Regions from separate parts of the Rahnella sp. AN3-3W3 genome, predicted to be linked through region 2. Evidence: riboswitches for the same ligand, from Rfam matches in the RefSeq annotation. Region 2 holds a riboswitch; each other region holds the start of a gene.
The links. A riboswitch is a leader RNA that binds a small molecule or an ion and turns the genes downstream of it on or off. The one in region 2 is predicted to bind thiamine pyrophosphate.

Region 1 (5,238 bases), on a different contig from region 2:
CAGCTCACGCTTTGCCAGAGCGGCTTTGGGCTGATCGAGATCCGCTGTGCGATAGAGGATTTGCCGCTGAAGATTAGTGATGTGCAACTGATCGTCATCGGCCAGAATCAGTGCGCCGACGCCCGCAGCCGCCAGATACAGGGCTGCGGGAGAGCCGAGACCGCCAAGACCGACGATCAGCACTTTTGCCGCCTGTAACTTTTCCTGCGCCTGTGGGCCGAATTCTTCCAGCATCAGCTGGCGGCTGTAACGCATAAATGCCGCGTCATTAAGCATCTTCCGGCACCTTGCTGGCGCATAAAGCCAGCAGTTCGGCGGTGGCGGCACGCCAGTCCGCTGCCTGTGTAATGGCGCTGACCACGGCAATGCTGCCGACGCCGCAATCGAGAACCGACGGCGCGCGTTCAATGCTGATCCCGCCAATAGCTACCGTCGGGAATCTTCCGTCGAGTTGCTTAATATGTCGGGAGAGTTCTTCCAGACCCTGCGGGGCTGACGGCATGTCCTTGGTCTGCGTCGGGAAGATATGTCCGAGTGCGATATATGAAGGATTCACGGCGACAGCGCGCGCCATTTCAGTATCGTCATGGGTGGAGACGCCCAGTCGTAAACCGGCCTGACGGATTGCCTCAAGATCGGCAGTATCCAGATCTTCCTGACCCAGATGCACGCCATAAGCCTGATGTTTTACCGCCAGACGCCAGTAATCGTTGATGAATAACCTCGCCTGATATTTTTTCCCTAGTGCGATGGCCTCGATAATTGCTGGCTCAACTTCTTCATCGGGTAAATCTTTTACACGCAGTTGCAGCGTTTTAACCCCTGCTTCCAGCAGGCGGGCGATCCATTCCACAGTATCAACGACCGGATATAAACCGAGGTGAAAAGGAACGGCAGGAAAGGGCTGAGCGGACTGATTCATTTGTTAATCTCCGTGGCAGGGTGATAAAGCTCGCTGCCGCGTGAACGGAATTCGGCCGACATTTGCGCCATGCCGGATTCAACGAGTTCTATAGGCTGGGCTTTGGCTTCCAGCGCGGCGGCATAATCGCGAACTTCCTGAGTGATTTTCATTGAGCAGAATTTCGGGCCGCACATCGAGCAGAAGTGAGCAACTTTGCCGGATTCCTGCGGCAGCGTTTCATCGTGGTAAGCGCGCGCAGTGGCCGGATCCAGAGCCAGATTGAACTGGTCTTCCCAGCGGAATTCAAAACGCGCTTTGGACATGGCGTTATCGCGGATTTGCGCACCCGGATGACCTTTGGCTAAATCGGCGGCGTGTGCTGCGATTTTGTAGGTAATCAAACCCTGCTTAACGTCTTCTTTGTTCGGCAGGCCGAGATGCTCTTTTGGCGTGACATAGCACAGCATGGCGCAGCCAAACCATCCAATCATCGCCGCACCAATACCGGAGGTGAAGTGGTCGTAACCCGGCGCGATATCGGTGGTCAGCGGGCCGAGGGTATAGAACGGCGCTTCGTGACAGTGCTCGAGTTCTTCAGTCATGTTGCGGCGGATCATCTGCATCGGCACATGCCCGGGACCTTCGATCATCACCTGCACATCGTATTCCCAGGCAATTTTGGTCAGTTCGCCCAGCGTGCGTAATTCAGCGAATTGTGCTTCGTCATTGGCATCCTGAATTGAGCCCGGACGTAAGCCGTCGCCCAATGAAAGGGAGACATCGTAGGCGGCGCAGATTTCGCAAATTTCACGAAAATGCTCGAACAGGAAGCTTTCGCGATGATGTGACAGACACCATTTCGCCATAATCGAACCACCACGCGACACAATGCCGGTCAGACGTTTGGCCGTCATCGGCACGTAACGCAGCAAGACACCGGCATGAATGGTGAAGTAATCGACGCCTTGCTCGGCCTGTTCCAGCAGGGTATCGCGGAACATTTCCCAGTTCAGGTCTTCGGCCACGCCGTTCACTTTTTCCAGCGCCTGATAAATCGGCACCGTGCCGATTGGCACCGGGCTGTTGCGCAGGATCCATTCGCGGGTTTCATGAATATAACGGCCGGTGGAGAGATCCATCACGGTGTCCGCGCCCCAGCGAGTTGACCACACCAGCTTCTCGACTTCTTCTTCGATGGATGATGTCACCGCTGAGTTGCCGATATTAGCGTTCACTTTCACCAGGAAATTACGCCCGATGATCATCGGCTCTGATTCAGGATGGTTGATGTTGGCAGGAATAATCGCACGCCCGGCGGCGACTTCCTGACGCACAAACTCTGCGGTGATATTGGCAGGCAAATGCGCGCCAAAGCTTTCACCGGGGTGTTGCTGGCGCAAAATCTCACCACGGATCCGCTCGCGGCCCATGTTTTCGCGAATGGCGATGAACTCCATTTCCGGGGTAATCGTGCCTTTGCGTGCGTAATGCAGCTGCGTAACATTTTTGCCAGACATGGCTTTTCGCGGACGCGGCAGATGTTCGAAGCGCAGATGATCCAGCCCTTCGTCCGCCAGCCGTTGCTGGGTAAAGCCGGAGCTGACCTGTGGGAGTTCCTCCGTGTCCGCACGCTCTTTTATCCAGCGGGCACGTAATTTTTCCAGACCGGTGTGCACGTCGATAACTGCTGACGGATCCCCGTAAGGTCCGGCGGTGTCATAAACAGGGATGGCTTCGTTTTCTTCGAACTGCGGATTATCTTTGCCACCGCCGACCAGTGTCGGGCTGAGTTGGATTTCACGCATCGGCACGCGAATATCTTTGCGGTCACCTTCAAGATAAATACGGCGGGAGTTGGGGAAGGCTTCGCCCTGCAGACTGTCGATAAACGACTGAGCCTGCGCGCGTTGTTCACGGCGATTAGACGCTTTCTTTTCGGAAATAACGGGTTTCTGGGTACTCGACATAGCAAATTCCTCGCAAAAAAAACGTGATGGAAAATTGCTTGTCTGGAGGTTTACGGCAGGAGTAAAAATGGGCGGTGCAGCACAGGCGGCCTGATGCAGGCGAATGCCAGAGTGAGCTGAACGCATAACATTACTCTTGTTCCCTTCGCGGGTACTAACCCGATCAGGTTCCGCGGATCCCGAATTAACGGTCTCAGCCTGGCGTAATCTTCGCGAGAAAATTATGCGCTAGGCACTCCGACAAGAAGCCTCAATATAGGAGGCGTTTTTTGAAACTACAACTAAAACTACAATTAAAACTACAAACAGGTGCAGAGTTTTAATGTGACAAAGCGTTAAGCCGGTCTGGCGAGATGTTCTTCATTTGCAGGTGGTTTTTCTTCATGATTGCTGCGGTCAAATGCCAGAATAATCAATTGATCTTCCAGCTGAAAACGCGCATCCAACGCTTCACCTACATCGGATAATGCATAATGAAATGCGAAAGCATTGTCATCATCAATATCATTTTCAGTGTAACTATCATGGAAAGCCATGATAGCTTCAGTGTTCAGCTCCAGTGCAGGGTATATTTTCGCAGCCTGCAATTTTATCGGACTGTTCGCACCTTCGACTTCATCAATGATCCGCTGATACAGATGGAAATGACCGGCTGAAAGATAGTCCACCAGGTTATGGCAAAAGTTATCCAGCGCTTTTTCGTTGAGAGGGGTATGTTTTTCTTTATTGGGTTTCAGGCCGACCAAAGTGCAGTACGAAACCAGCAGCTCTTTGCGCGCGTGCAGCCATTGATCCACTAACTCATTACTGCCACCAACGCGTTGGGTCAGTCTTTCCAGACGATTTAGCATGGTTGACTCCGTGAGCGATAAAAAAGTAACTAAAAGTTACTAATATGTGAATATCTTACTCAGATTGTCAGTCCCGACGAGGTTATGCAACAACAATTATGGAATTACAGATTACTGAGCAACATAACGGCTGGTGGGTTATCAGCCAGGAAGGCAAGCTGTGGCTGCCTGAGGGCGAACTGCCGTTTGGCAGCGCCGCACAATATTCTCTGACCGGTAAAACGGCGCGTCAGATTGGCGAATGGCAGGGTGAACCTGTCTGGCTGGTCCGTCAGACAATGCCAAATCATATGGTTTCCGCCCGTCAGCTGCTGGATCAAGATCGCGGATTATTCCAGCTGGTCGGGCGCGGTGTGCAGCTGTCAGAGTTTTATCGTTCTCATAAGTTCTGCGGATACTGCGGGCATGAAATGCACGTCAGTAAGACCGAGTGGGCCGCACTTTGCGGGAATTGTCGCGAACGCTATTACCCGCAGATTGCACCCTGCATCATTGTAGCAATCCGCAAAGGTGATGAGATTTTGCTGGCGCAGCACGTCCGTCATCGTAATGGCATTCACACGGTTCTGGCTGGCTTTGTTGAAGTCGGTGAAACACTGGAAGAAACCGTGGCTCGCGAGGTCATGGAAGAAAGTAATATCCGCGTGAAGAATGTCCGTTACGTCAGTTCCCAACCGTGGCCGTTCCCCAATTCGCTGATGATGGCATTTATGGCGGATTACGACAGCGGCGATATTAAACACGACCCGAAAGAGCTGCTTAACGCTGACTGGTACCGCTTTGACCAGCTGCCACAGCTGCCACCGCCCGGCACGATTGCCCGTCGTCTGATTGAAGACACAGTTGCGCAGTGCCGCGCAGAAAGCGAAGACGACGAGGTCTAGCGTCAGTTTTGCGTGATAGAATGCCGTCATATGATTGTCGGGCGGCCCGAATATTGAAGGAAAGAGCAAGAATGAATGAGTTGAAAAACGACCGTTACCTGCGTGCTTTGTTACGTCAGCCAGTGGACATTACACCGGTGTGGATGATGCGTCAGGCTGGCCGTTATTTGCCGGAGTACAAAGAAACCCGTGCTGAAGCCGGCGATTTTATGTCGCTGTGTAAGAATGCCGAACTGGCTTGTGAGGTGACTTTACAGCCGCTTCGTCGCTATCCGCTGGATGCAGCGATCCTGTTCTCCGACATCCTGACCATTCCTGATGCGATGGGGCTGGGGCTGTATTTCGAAGCCGGTGAAGGCCCGCGTTTTTCTTCGCCACTGACCAATCGTGCTGATGTCGAAAAGCTGCCGGTTCCGGATCCTGAAATGGAGCTGGGCTATGTGATGAACGCCGTGCGTACCATCCGTAAAAACCTGAAAGGTGAAGTGCCGCTTATTGGTTTCTCCGGTAGCCCGTGGACTCTGGCGACGTATATGATTGAAGGCGGTAGCAGCAAAGCCTTTACCAAAATCAAAAAAATGATGTACGCCGATCCGTCTACCTTGCACCTGTTGCTGGATAAAGTGGCCGAC
Region 2 (5,238 bases):
CATCCCGCTGAGATCCATCACCTGCGCCCAGCCATTTCTCTGCCGTAATCGCAGTTCGCGACTGCTCCACAACAGCATCATAGTCAGCAGGACACACACTATTCCGCTGCCCAGCGCGATACGCACGGATGTCCATAATGCCAGCCACAGTGCAGGTTGTTGTAAAACACCGACTGCTGCACGGTTGATACCGTCGGTAATCACGGCGAGTAGCGGCGGCAGGATCAGCATTAACGCCAGGCCGATCAGCACGGCATCTGCGATGCGCCGCAGCCTGGAATCGTCCGGGTTACGCCAGCGCTGAGAATGCGTTTGTCCGACCGGCAACGCCTGACTGAGTTTCTGGCTGAGCAAGACCAGCGCCAGACAACAAAACAGCTGGATCAGCGCCAGCGTGGCCGCGCGGCTTAAATCGTAGTCGTAACTTAACGCCTGAAAAATCGCCAGTTCAATGGTGGTCGCCTGCGGACCGCCGCCCAGCGACAGCACCGTGGCGAAGCTGGCGAAGCACAACATAAAAATCAATGCAGCGGCGGGGAAAATCTGCCGGCGAATGGCAGGCCATTCAACAAAGCGAAATTGCTGCCAGGCGTTCATCCCAAGCTGCGCAGCCAGCTGACGCTGTTCGACGGCGATATTCTCCAGCGCCTGCAATAAGAGTCGGGCTGCCAGTGGCAGATTGAAAAACACATGAGCCAGTAAAATGCCCTGTAAACCATAAGGCGAGAAACGGTAATCCACGCCCAGCCAGCCGCAAATCTGCGCCAGCCAGCCCTGTCGTCCGTAAACGCTGAGAATGCCGAAGACTGCCACCAAAACCGGTAATACCAGCGTCATCGCGCATAAACGTAGTAACAGCTGACGTCCGGGGAAGCGGCGGCGGAACAGCGCACGCGCCAGCAGAATGGCGGGCAGCACAGAACAGAGCGCCGAAAGCAGCGCCTGCCAGAAGGTAAAGCGGATCACATGCCAGAGATAAGGATCCTGCCACAGCGAGGCGCCGCTCATCTGTGGCGCATGACGCCACAGAGAGCCTAACGCCAGCATAGCCACCAGCAACATCAGCAGCGAGGCGATGGCGCCCGGCCACAACCAGCGCGGGATCAACGGCTGACGGCGTTCTGCCATGCCTGGATCCATTGTGAACGGTGAGTGGCGACATCCTGTGCGCTGTATTGCAGGGATTTAGCCGGGATCGTCAGCTGTTTAAAAGCGTCAGGCAGCGGGGTGTTGATCACCGGATACATCCAGTTGCCGGCCGGGATCACTTTCTGGAAATCTTCCGTAGTAACGAATTTCATGAACTCTTCAGCCAGTTTCGGTTGCTGGCTGTTCGCCAGCTGACCCGCCACTTCGACCTGCATATAATGGCCTTCGGTGAAATCTGCTGCCGCGTAGTTATCTTTCTTCTCTTCCACGATGTGGTAAGCCGGAGACGTGGTGTAGCTCAGCACCAGATCGCTTTCACCTTTGAGGAATAAACCGTAAGCCTCGCTCCAGCCTTTGGTGACGGTAACGGTTTTCTTCGCCAGTTTTTCCCACGCTTGCGGTGCTTTGTCGCCATAGACTTTTTGCATCCACAACATCAGGCCCAGACCCGGTGTACTGGTGCGCGGATCTTCGTAAATGACTTTCCATTTCTGGTCGCTGTTGATCAGCTCATCGAGGCTTTTTGGCGGGTTCTTCAGTTTGTTTTTGTCATAGACGAACGCGAAATAGCCGTAATCGTAAGGCACGAACTTGGTGTTGTCCCAGCCGCCTGGTACGGTCAGTCTGGCAGCGGTTTTCGGCGCTTTGGCAAATAATCCGGTTTGTTCAGCTGCCTGCAACAGGTTGTTATCCAGCCCGAGAACCACGTCGGCTTTGCTGTTTTTGCCTTCCATCCGCAGACGGTTAAGCAAAGAGACACCGTCTTCCAGCGCAACGTATTTCAGCTCGCAGCCGCATTGGGCTTCAAAGGCTTTTTTGATCGCCGGCCCGGACCCCAGTCGGCAGAGAAAGAATCATAGGTATAAACCGTCAGGACAGGTTTTGCCGCGAAGGCAGGTGCAGAAAGTAACAGCAGGCAGGACAATAATTTTTTCAACTTTGCGCTCCAAAAAAAAATGAAAGGGCAAAGGATTTTGAGTAAGCATCGCGCAGTCTCAAATCCCTCCGCCGGGGTTAACCGGATCAGGTTCGACGGGTCTAAATCTCAGCCTTTTAAACTTGCTGTGCGTGTGTTGATCGGGCGTCGTGCAGTGCTCGAAATGCTCACGTACTTTGTGTACGCTCCGCTTTCTGTGCGCTGGACTTCACCCGCTGAACACGCGCTCGCGGCGTTTAAAGATCGAGTTCATTCTTCTTGAAAAAGAACGCACTCTGGCACCCCGTTGAGAACGGATGTCATTCTAGAGACTAACGGCGCGATGCGATAGTCCGATTAACTGTCCGGCGGCGCAAACCACGCGGATTTGAAGTCGAACCAGCCGAGGGTGTTCATACGCACGCCGCGCATACTGCGCTGCCCCTGCAACACCAGCCAGTGATGAAACAGAGGATGGATCTGATGGCTGACCGTTTGTTTCTGACTCCATTTGGCGATCGATAAATTGCCCGCATGCCACTGCGCGGCGTCATCTTCCATCTCTTCACTGAAGCAGTGTTTCGCCAGCGGTAATTCATAGAAATGCGCAAACAGTGAAAATTCCAGCGGCAGGGTGAAGTTGGCACTGCCGAGCCACAGATCACTTTTGGCGTCACCGCGGTGCCAGACCGCGTAATCCACGACCTGAATAATCAGTTCAATGCCTTCGGACGCCAGCAGCGGCTGCAGCGCATTGCAGATCGCCTGATGCTCGGAATGCTCGCCGTAAAATGTCAGTGTCACCTGGGTCAGGTTTTGCGGTCTGGGCGGACGCGGTTGTGGCGCTTTATGGTGCCAGCGCGGCAGCAGGCCGTAAGCCGGCGACCAGTAGCGTTGGTAAATCGGTTCGGCATTATTCAGTAAGGCGATGGGATTGAGTAAATCGCACAACCACTGGCGTGTTTCTTCAGATTGTCCGACCGGCGAACGCTGGTCAAATAACAGGAAATAGCAGCCTTCTTCAAGGCGACTTTCCAGCTCGCTTTTGCCTGATTCATCAGCCTGAAGCTGTACGCCGGAATGCACCAGCTCTTCACTCAGTTCCGGCAACACCCAGATATTTACTTCATCAATCAGCGCACGGAAGCCAAAATAATCATCAAAGGCGCGGATGCGCAGTTGGGTTTTCAGGTTACGCACCACGGCGTAAGGGCCGGTACCGACCGGATGGCGGGCAAAATCGGGCAGCGACTGCCACTCCTGCGGCAGGATCATCGCGTGGATATTGCCGAACAGCCACGGCAGCCAGCGATCGGGTTCATTCAGGTGGATATCAATAACATTTGGCGTGGGCGTTTTGACTGATTTCAGATTACTGAACAGCGGATGCGTTTTCAGCCGGGTGAAGGTAGCAATGATATCCACCATCTCCAGTTCACGGCCATGATGAAAATGAATGGCAGGGCGCAGATAAAAACGCCATTGCAACGGCGAAATTTCCTGCCAGTGATGGGCTAAATCGCCTTCGACTTCCCCTTTTTCCTCATTTATGCGTGTGAGGCCGCTGAAAATTTGCCGGGCAATATGGGTTTCAGAGCGGCGTAACATGGTACCGGGCAGCAGATTAATCAGCGGACGGTAATACAACACACGCAGGATATGCTTACCCTGACGGAAACTGCGGCCGAGCTGGGAAAGCAGCATCTGGCGCACCAGGGTTTTGTCGCCGACCAGTTGTACCAGCTGATCAATACGATCCTGCTCCAGCAGCTCTTCGGCGCGCTGTTGCTGGAGTGCGAGGCCGGTATACAAAAATTTCAGCGTGGAACGTTTGCCGCGTCCGGCTTCTGCATCCCACGTCAGCCAGCCCTGTTCTTGCATGGTGCCGAGCAACGAGCGCATGTGTCTGCGTGAGCAACTCAGAACTTCCGACAGTGCCTGTAGCGTGGTTTCAGTGTCTTCACCGTGACAGCTTTGCCACAGGCGGATGAACTGTTGTTGCAAACGGGACGAAGACATAAAAGAGGAACTCCACGGGCAATTTTCATCAATTTATCTTTCCTCATATTACGCTGATACTGTTTCTCAACGAAAGCCTGTTGTGAATCACCGGAGGTCAGCATGAAACGCAGTCTGAACGCCCGTTTCTATCAGCGTTATTTTGAAGCCATCAAAAAGAACGCCTCTAAAAATCATGCAGACTGGCTGTCCTGGGTTCCGGTGCAATACCGTCTGGATATTCTGTCCCGTCTTACGCAGTGGGATATGGAAACGCTGGACGACGAGCAATACCGCCGGCGACTGTGACTTCAGGTCTGACTAAATTCGATTTTCTGAGTAATGGTGTATTGTCACCAGCCAGTGAGGAAACTCACTGGTTTTTTTATTCGTATACCCTTCACATTTCGAGCGGCAGACGCGTTGGCCGCTCTTACTCACCCGAATCACTGACCTGTGTCAGCTCATCGGGATTCGTGCGCTTGCCGCCTTTCTGCAACTCGAACTGTTTTGGGTATACACTGTATGTTGTGCTGTAAGACATTCATTTCTCAGGGACGACGTCATGCCAAAACCTCGTTTTAATCGTATTTATGTCACCTTTCTGGTGGTCTCCTTGCTGTGCGGCGTGGCGGGTGCATTACAGGCGCCGACGCTGAGTCTGTTTCTGACTAACGAAGTGAAGGTCCGGCCACTGTGGGTGGGATTCTTTTATACCGTTAACGCCATCGCTGGGATCGCGATCAGCTTTCTGCTGGCTAACCGTTCCGATAACAAAGGCGACCGGCGGAAATTGCTGATGTTCTGCTGCCTGATGGCGCTGGGTAACAGCCTGGTATTTGCCTTTAGCCGCGATTATCTGGTGCTGATCACCGTCGGCGTATTGCTGGCGGCGATAGGCAATGCGTCGATGCCGCAGCTGTTTGCGCTGGCGCGTGAACATGCGGATCGCTCCGCCAGTGAAGTGGTGATGTTCAGTTCGATGATGCGTGCGATGCTCTCGCTGGCGTGGGTGCTGGGCCCGCCGCTCTCTTTTATGCTTGCGCTGAATTACGGTTTTACGCCGATGTACCTGAGTGCCGCCGCAGTGTTTGTCGGCAGCATATTAATGATCTTTTTCTTCCTTCCGTCAGTGCCGCGCCTTGAACAGCCGGTGGATGAAAAAGCGGTGCCGG
Region 3 (5,238 bases), on a different contig from region 2:
TGCGTATTCGTGGATAACGGCCTGCTGCGTCTGAATGAAGCGGATCAGGTTCTGGAAATGTTCGGCGACCGTTTCGGTCTGAATATCGTTCACGTTGCCGCCGAAGAGCGTTTCCTGTCTGCGCTGGCTGGGGTTGATGAGCCAGAAGCCAAACGTAAAATCATTGGCCGCGTCTTCGTAGAAGTGTTTGACGAAGAAGCCTGCAAGCAGGATGAAGTGAAATGGCTGGCGCAGGGCACAATCTATCCTGACGTGATCGAATCTGCGGCGTCTGCCACCGGTAAAGCGCACGTGATCAAATCGCACCACAACGTGGGCGGTCTGCCGAAAGAAATGAAACTGGGTCTGGTTGAGCCGCTGAAAGAGCTGTTCAAAGACGAGGTGCGTAAAATCGGTCTGGAACTCGGTCTGCCATACGACATGCTTTACCGTCACCCGTTCCCGGGGCCAGGTTTAGGCGTTCGCGTGCTGGGCGAAGTGAAGAAAGAGTATTGCGACCTGTTGCGTCGCGCCGATGCGATCTTCATCGAAGAACTGCATAAAGCCGATCTGTACAACAAAGTCAGCCAGGCCTTTACCGTCTTCCTGCCAGTCCGCTCCGTTGGCGTGATGGGCGATGGCCGTAAATACGACTGGGTAGTTTCCCTGCGCGCAGTTGAAACTATCGACTTCATGACCGCGCACTGGGCGCACCTGCCGTATGATTTCCTCGGCCGCTGCTCCAACCGTATCATCAACGAAGTCAACGGCATTTCCCGCGTGGTGTATGATATCTCCGGTAAACCGCCGGCAACGATTGAGTGGGAATGATTCGGCAATATATCCTTAGCCGATAACTAGCTCTTAAAGCCCGCTGCTGTTGCAGGGGGCTTTTTTTTATATCTGTTTTAATTGTTGTCATAGCCAATGACTTTGTTAGCTTTTCGCTTTAGGCACTATTGCCGATAGTGAAATAAAGATCCCTGAAATTGCTGAAAAAATGAGTGGAAAAATAAAAGCATCAGAATTTCTCAGAGGATTATTTATATCCAGTAAAATAACAATAAAGAAAAGACTATTGGCAAAAGTGGCTGATGAAAATATTTCCCCTACTTTATATTGGAGGTTCTCCAGTGAAAATGCCGGTGTTTTTATCGAAAATGCATCCCATGTCAGATGAACAAAAATATAACTCACGCAGAGATAACAATAGAAGTGCGCAAGCTGATCTGAATTGACGGGAAGGTACCAGTGTAATTCTCGCAACTCACTTTCTCCGTATGCTCTTTAGATACAGGAGTGGCAACAACACCGCACCGATGGCCGCCATTGAAAGCAACAGTCTGTCCGTGACGATAAGTTCCGGTAGTGCAAGAGAAATACCGCCAGTGAATGCATATCCTGCACCTGCGCCGCCGAGTATGGCTTTGAAAAATGTCGTGATGTCGAATTCCATTTTTAATCTCCCTGATAACGAAAGGCAGATTACTCAAGTTTTAAAACACCTGCAAATTAAAACGGAATTTGTGATAGTTATATTTTCATAGTTACGAGGCCTGTTCCAAAAAACATAACGCCAGAATGCTGGGGAGATACCCTTTCATTAATAAATGTTCAGGTAACATAAAACGTTATTTCAGATGCGCCGTGAACCCATTTATCCCCGGTGTAATGTCCGGCTGCAGTGTCAGTACCGGAATATCTCATCACCGCCATTTTGCTGACGGCATCCAGCGCGGATTTCCATTCATCAGTGGCTGCGTGAGTTTATTGCTGATTCAGTATGAAAAAAGGCAGCCATCTGGCTGCCCTGATTGTGATGCGGTGACGAAAATTACTCGTTAAACAACCTGGTGTCGTTCGCCAGACTATCGACCACTGTTTTCAAATCGTTCGCGGTGACTTTTTGTGTATCGTTAGAAACTTGTTTTCCGAAGCCCTTACGGACGACTTTAATTACCGGTTTGCCGGTTGCTGAGTCAATCAGCTCGCCTTCGAAATACACTTCGGTATCACGCGTGCGGTGGCCGGTCGCGGTTTCAGTACCGGCAATGACCAGCGCAACCGGGATCACTTCATAGAATTGCAGACCTTCAGCCGAAGTATTCACACCGGTGATTGCACCTTTAAAGATCAAGGTACGCGGCCCCGCGTGATCTGTCAGAGGCAAACGCTCAGCGAGCGCAGGTTTCATACGGCTGTTAGCATAATCCAGAACGCCCTGCAGGGTTTCCTTGCTGATTTGCTCAGTAGGCTGAGGCTCCGGATAGAACTTAATCGGTTCGTATTTGATGTAGGAGTAGTTGGCTTTTTTGAACGAAGGGTCAATCCAGCGAAGAACCGGATTGCCACCTGCAGTTTTGACTTCCTTAAGGCCGGAATAGTCCCCCAGGAAACCAGAGAATTTATCCGCTTGAGTGACGTGGTTGGTACAACCGGCTAAAAACAGTACGCCAGCGACTGCAGCAACCTGCATCAGTTTTATTCTTTTCATTCGTACCCTCGAAATATTTTAAGGAAGACCAAGTATGTATAGCACTGTTGCGGAATTTAACCTGTTAACTACAAAGAAAAATTGATATCCGTCAGGATCGCAAAAAAACGGTTGTGTGAGGTAATCATTTCTTCTTCAATTATTTTTTTGATGAATGAAACAGATAGTATTCGCCCTTTGGACTTTCCCCTGTAGCCATGATGTTCCAGCCTTTTGACAGGTAAAAATCGACTGATTTTTTACTCTTTACTAAACATTTCAGAGAGCCCTGACGGGTAAACGTCTCTTCCGCCGCGCGAAGCAACGCCGAACCTGCGCCGGTTCCCTGATATTTGGGATCAACAAACAGGTTATGCAGGAAATCCTCCTGAGTGAAAATCGAGGCGAAGCCGAGCAAATGTCCGTCACGTTCCGCGACCAGTATCTTTTCGCCGATAACCGCACGATCAAAATCTTCCAGCTGAAAATCATCCTCCAGCCATGTCCAGGTGTGCTTTCGGGAGGCCAGATACAACGTGCGTAAAAACGGGCGATCTGCTTCTTCATAAGGCCGGATTTTGAGGGGTGATGGCAAAGAAAGCTCCTGAGAATTTTTTATCATCAAAGTCTGTGGTTTAGGTTTGTTTTCCGATACTGCCAGTGAAGTGCGGCGAGTTCAATTACGTTGACTTAACGGTTTTATATCGCATTTCCTGATTGATCTTCTGACCCTCGCCACCAATAATGCTTTCTTGACTCGGGGTGCCCGCTGTAAAGCAGGGCTGAGATTTTACCCGTATTACCTGATCTGGATTATGCCAGCGTAGGGAAGTCAGGTATCTCTCCTGATACCGCCTTCTTTAGCGCCGGTAGGGAGACTTATGCATACCCGACCTACCTTGTTGCCCGGCTCTACAGCCGCCACTTCTCTGAAACAACTCCGCCTTTCTGCGCCGCTGGTCCACTGCCTGACCAACGACGTCGTACAATCTTTTACTGCCAATGTTCTGCTGGCGCTGGGGGCGTCCCCTGCGATGGTGGTTGATCCCGCCGAAGCCGCGCAGTTCAGTACCATTGCTGATGCCTTGCTGGTGAATGTCGGCACGCTGACCCGTCTTCATGCCGATGCGATGCTGGCAGCTGTTCACGCGGCTCATCAGGGCGGAAAGCCCTGGGTACTGGATCCGGTCGCTGTCGGTGGCCTGAGCTGGCGAACCGAATTTTGCCTTGAACTCATCACGCTTAAACCTGCTGCCATTCGTGGTAATGCGTCCGAAATTCTTGCGCTCAGCGGACTCAGCGCGTCCGGCCGTGGCGTTGACAGCGGTGATGACTCCCTGTCAGCTTTACCTGCCGCACAACAGCTGGCGCGTAACACCGGCGCGATTGTCGCTGTCACCGGTGAAACGGATTATGTCACTGACGGCGAACGCAGCCGGGCCGTAGCAGGCGGGCATACGATGATGACCCGCATTGTTGGCACCGGATGCGCCCTGTCAGCCGTGGTGGCGGCCTTTGTGGCTTTACCGGGCGACCGGCTGGATAACGTTGCCGCTGCCTGTCGCGTGATGTCATGTGCCGGTGAACGTGCCTGTGCAGCAGTAAACGGACCTGGCAGTTTCACGCCTCAGTTCCTCGATAATCTGTATTTGATAGATGAGCAGTGGCTGAACGGGGAGGAGAGGCAATGAAACGGATTAATGCACTGACGATTGCCGGCACGGATCCGAGCGGCGGAGCGGGGATCCAGGCAGATTTGAAAGCCTTCTCGGCGCTGGGTGCGTACGGTACCAGCGTGATCACCGCGCTGGTGGCGCAGAATACCCGCGGCGTGCAGTCAGTTTATAACATTGAGCCGGAGTTTGTTTCGGCGCAGCTGGATTCCGTACTGAGCGACGTTCGTATCGACAGCACGAAAATCGGCATGCTGGCAAACAGTCAGATTGTGGACGTGGTTGCGGAGCGGCTCAGACATTATCAGCCGCCTTTTGTGGTGCTGGATACCGTGATGCTGGCGAAAAGTGGCGATCCGCTGCTACTGCCGGAAGCCGTGGATGCCGTGCGCCGTTTGCTGATCCCGCAGGTATCCATTATTACGCCAAATCTGCCGGAAGCCGCCGCGTTGCTGGAGTGTGCGACTGCGACTAATGAAACCGAAATGCGGGAGCAGGGAGAAGCGTTACTGGCGATGGGATGTGGCGCGGTGCTGATGAAAGGCGGTCATCTGAGTGATGAGGAAAGCCCTGACTGGCTGTTTGAGGCAGGTTCACGCGAGCGGTTTACCGCGCCGCGTGTGGATACCCGTCACACCCATGGCACAGGATGCACGTTATCTGCGGCGCTTGCGGCATTGCGACCGCGGCATAACAACTGGGCCGATACCGTACGCGAAGCCAAAGAATATTTGCAGCAGGCGCTGATGCAGGCCGATTCTCTGGAGGTTGGTCACGGCATCGGCCCGGTCCATCATTTCCACCGCTGGTGGTAACAGCAGATTACGCGCGGCGCTGGGTTTCGCTCAGCGCCTGTTCAGCCTGATGAAATTTAGTCAGAGCCTGTTGCAGATGCACGGCGTCAAACGGGTTCAGCGGATAGAATTTCTCCTCTTTACGCGGACGCAGCATGATGCGGATTTTGTTCGCTGAAACCCTTTCAAACAGATAGCTGGCGATATCCTCGTTTTCTTCGTCCTTCCATGACAGCAGTAATGCCGCGTGCTCACCGGTGCGGCGGCCAATAAATTGTTCGTGCGACCACAAGCCTTCAAATTCGCCATCTTTTTGTAG

Region 1: it holds a riboswitch for thiamine pyrophosphate, as region 2 does, so the genes downstream of both, thiC (phosphomethylpyrimidine synthase ThiC) here and thiB (thiamine ABC transporter substrate binding subunit) in region 2, are expected to answer to the same signal.
Region 3: it holds a riboswitch for thiamine pyrophosphate, as region 2 does, so the genes downstream of both, thiM (hydroxyethylthiazole kinase) here and thiB (thiamine ABC transporter substrate binding subunit) in region 2, are expected to answer to the same signal.

The regions. Positions count from the first base shown of each region.
Region 1 covers NZ_JYDG01000037.1:15,347-20,584, forward strand. Annotated here, with positions in the region: gene UC15_RS11375 (HesA/MoeB/ThiF family protein) at 1-276, opposite strand, end outside; gene thiE (thiamine phosphate synthase) at 269-922, opposite strand; gene thiC (phosphomethylpyrimidine synthase ThiC) at 919-2,871, opposite strand; TPP riboswitch at 2,995-3,121, opposite strand; gene rsd (sigma D regulator) at 3,207-3,722, opposite strand; gene nudC (NAD(+) diphosphatase) at 3,821-4,606, shown strand; gene hemE (uroporphyrinogen decarboxylase) at 4,678-5,238, shown strand, end outside.
Region 2 covers NZ_JYDG01000004.1:131,056-136,293, reverse strand. Annotated here, with positions in the region: gene thiP (thiamine/thiamine pyrophosphate ABC transporter permease ThiP) at 1-1,128, opposite strand, end outside; partial or broken gene thiB (thiamine ABC transporter substrate binding subunit) at 1,104-2,086, opposite strand; TPP riboswitch at 2,132-2,382, opposite strand; gene sgrR (HTH-type transcriptional regulator SgrR) at 2,423-4,084, opposite strand; gene sgrT (glucose uptake inhibitor SgrT) at 4,187-4,372, shown strand; gene UC15_RS02530 (MFS transporter) at 4,629-5,238, shown strand, end outside.
Region 3 covers NZ_JYDG01000045.1:34,343-39,580, reverse strand. Annotated here, with positions in the region: gene guaA (glutamine-hydrolyzing GMP synthase) at 1-810, shown strand, start outside; gene UC15_RS13425 (hypothetical protein) at 1,247-1,435, opposite strand; gene UC15_RS13420 (DUF3313 domain-containing protein) at 1,814-2,473, opposite strand; gene UC15_RS13415 (N-acetyltransferase family protein) at 2,613-3,074, opposite strand; TPP riboswitch at 3,201-3,299, shown strand; gene thiM (hydroxyethylthiazole kinase) at 3,334-4,143, shown strand; gene thiD (bifunctional hydroxymethylpyrimidine kinase/phosphomethylpyrimidine kinase) at 4,140-4,940, shown strand; gene UC15_RS13400 (hypothetical protein) at 4,948-5,238, opposite strand, start outside.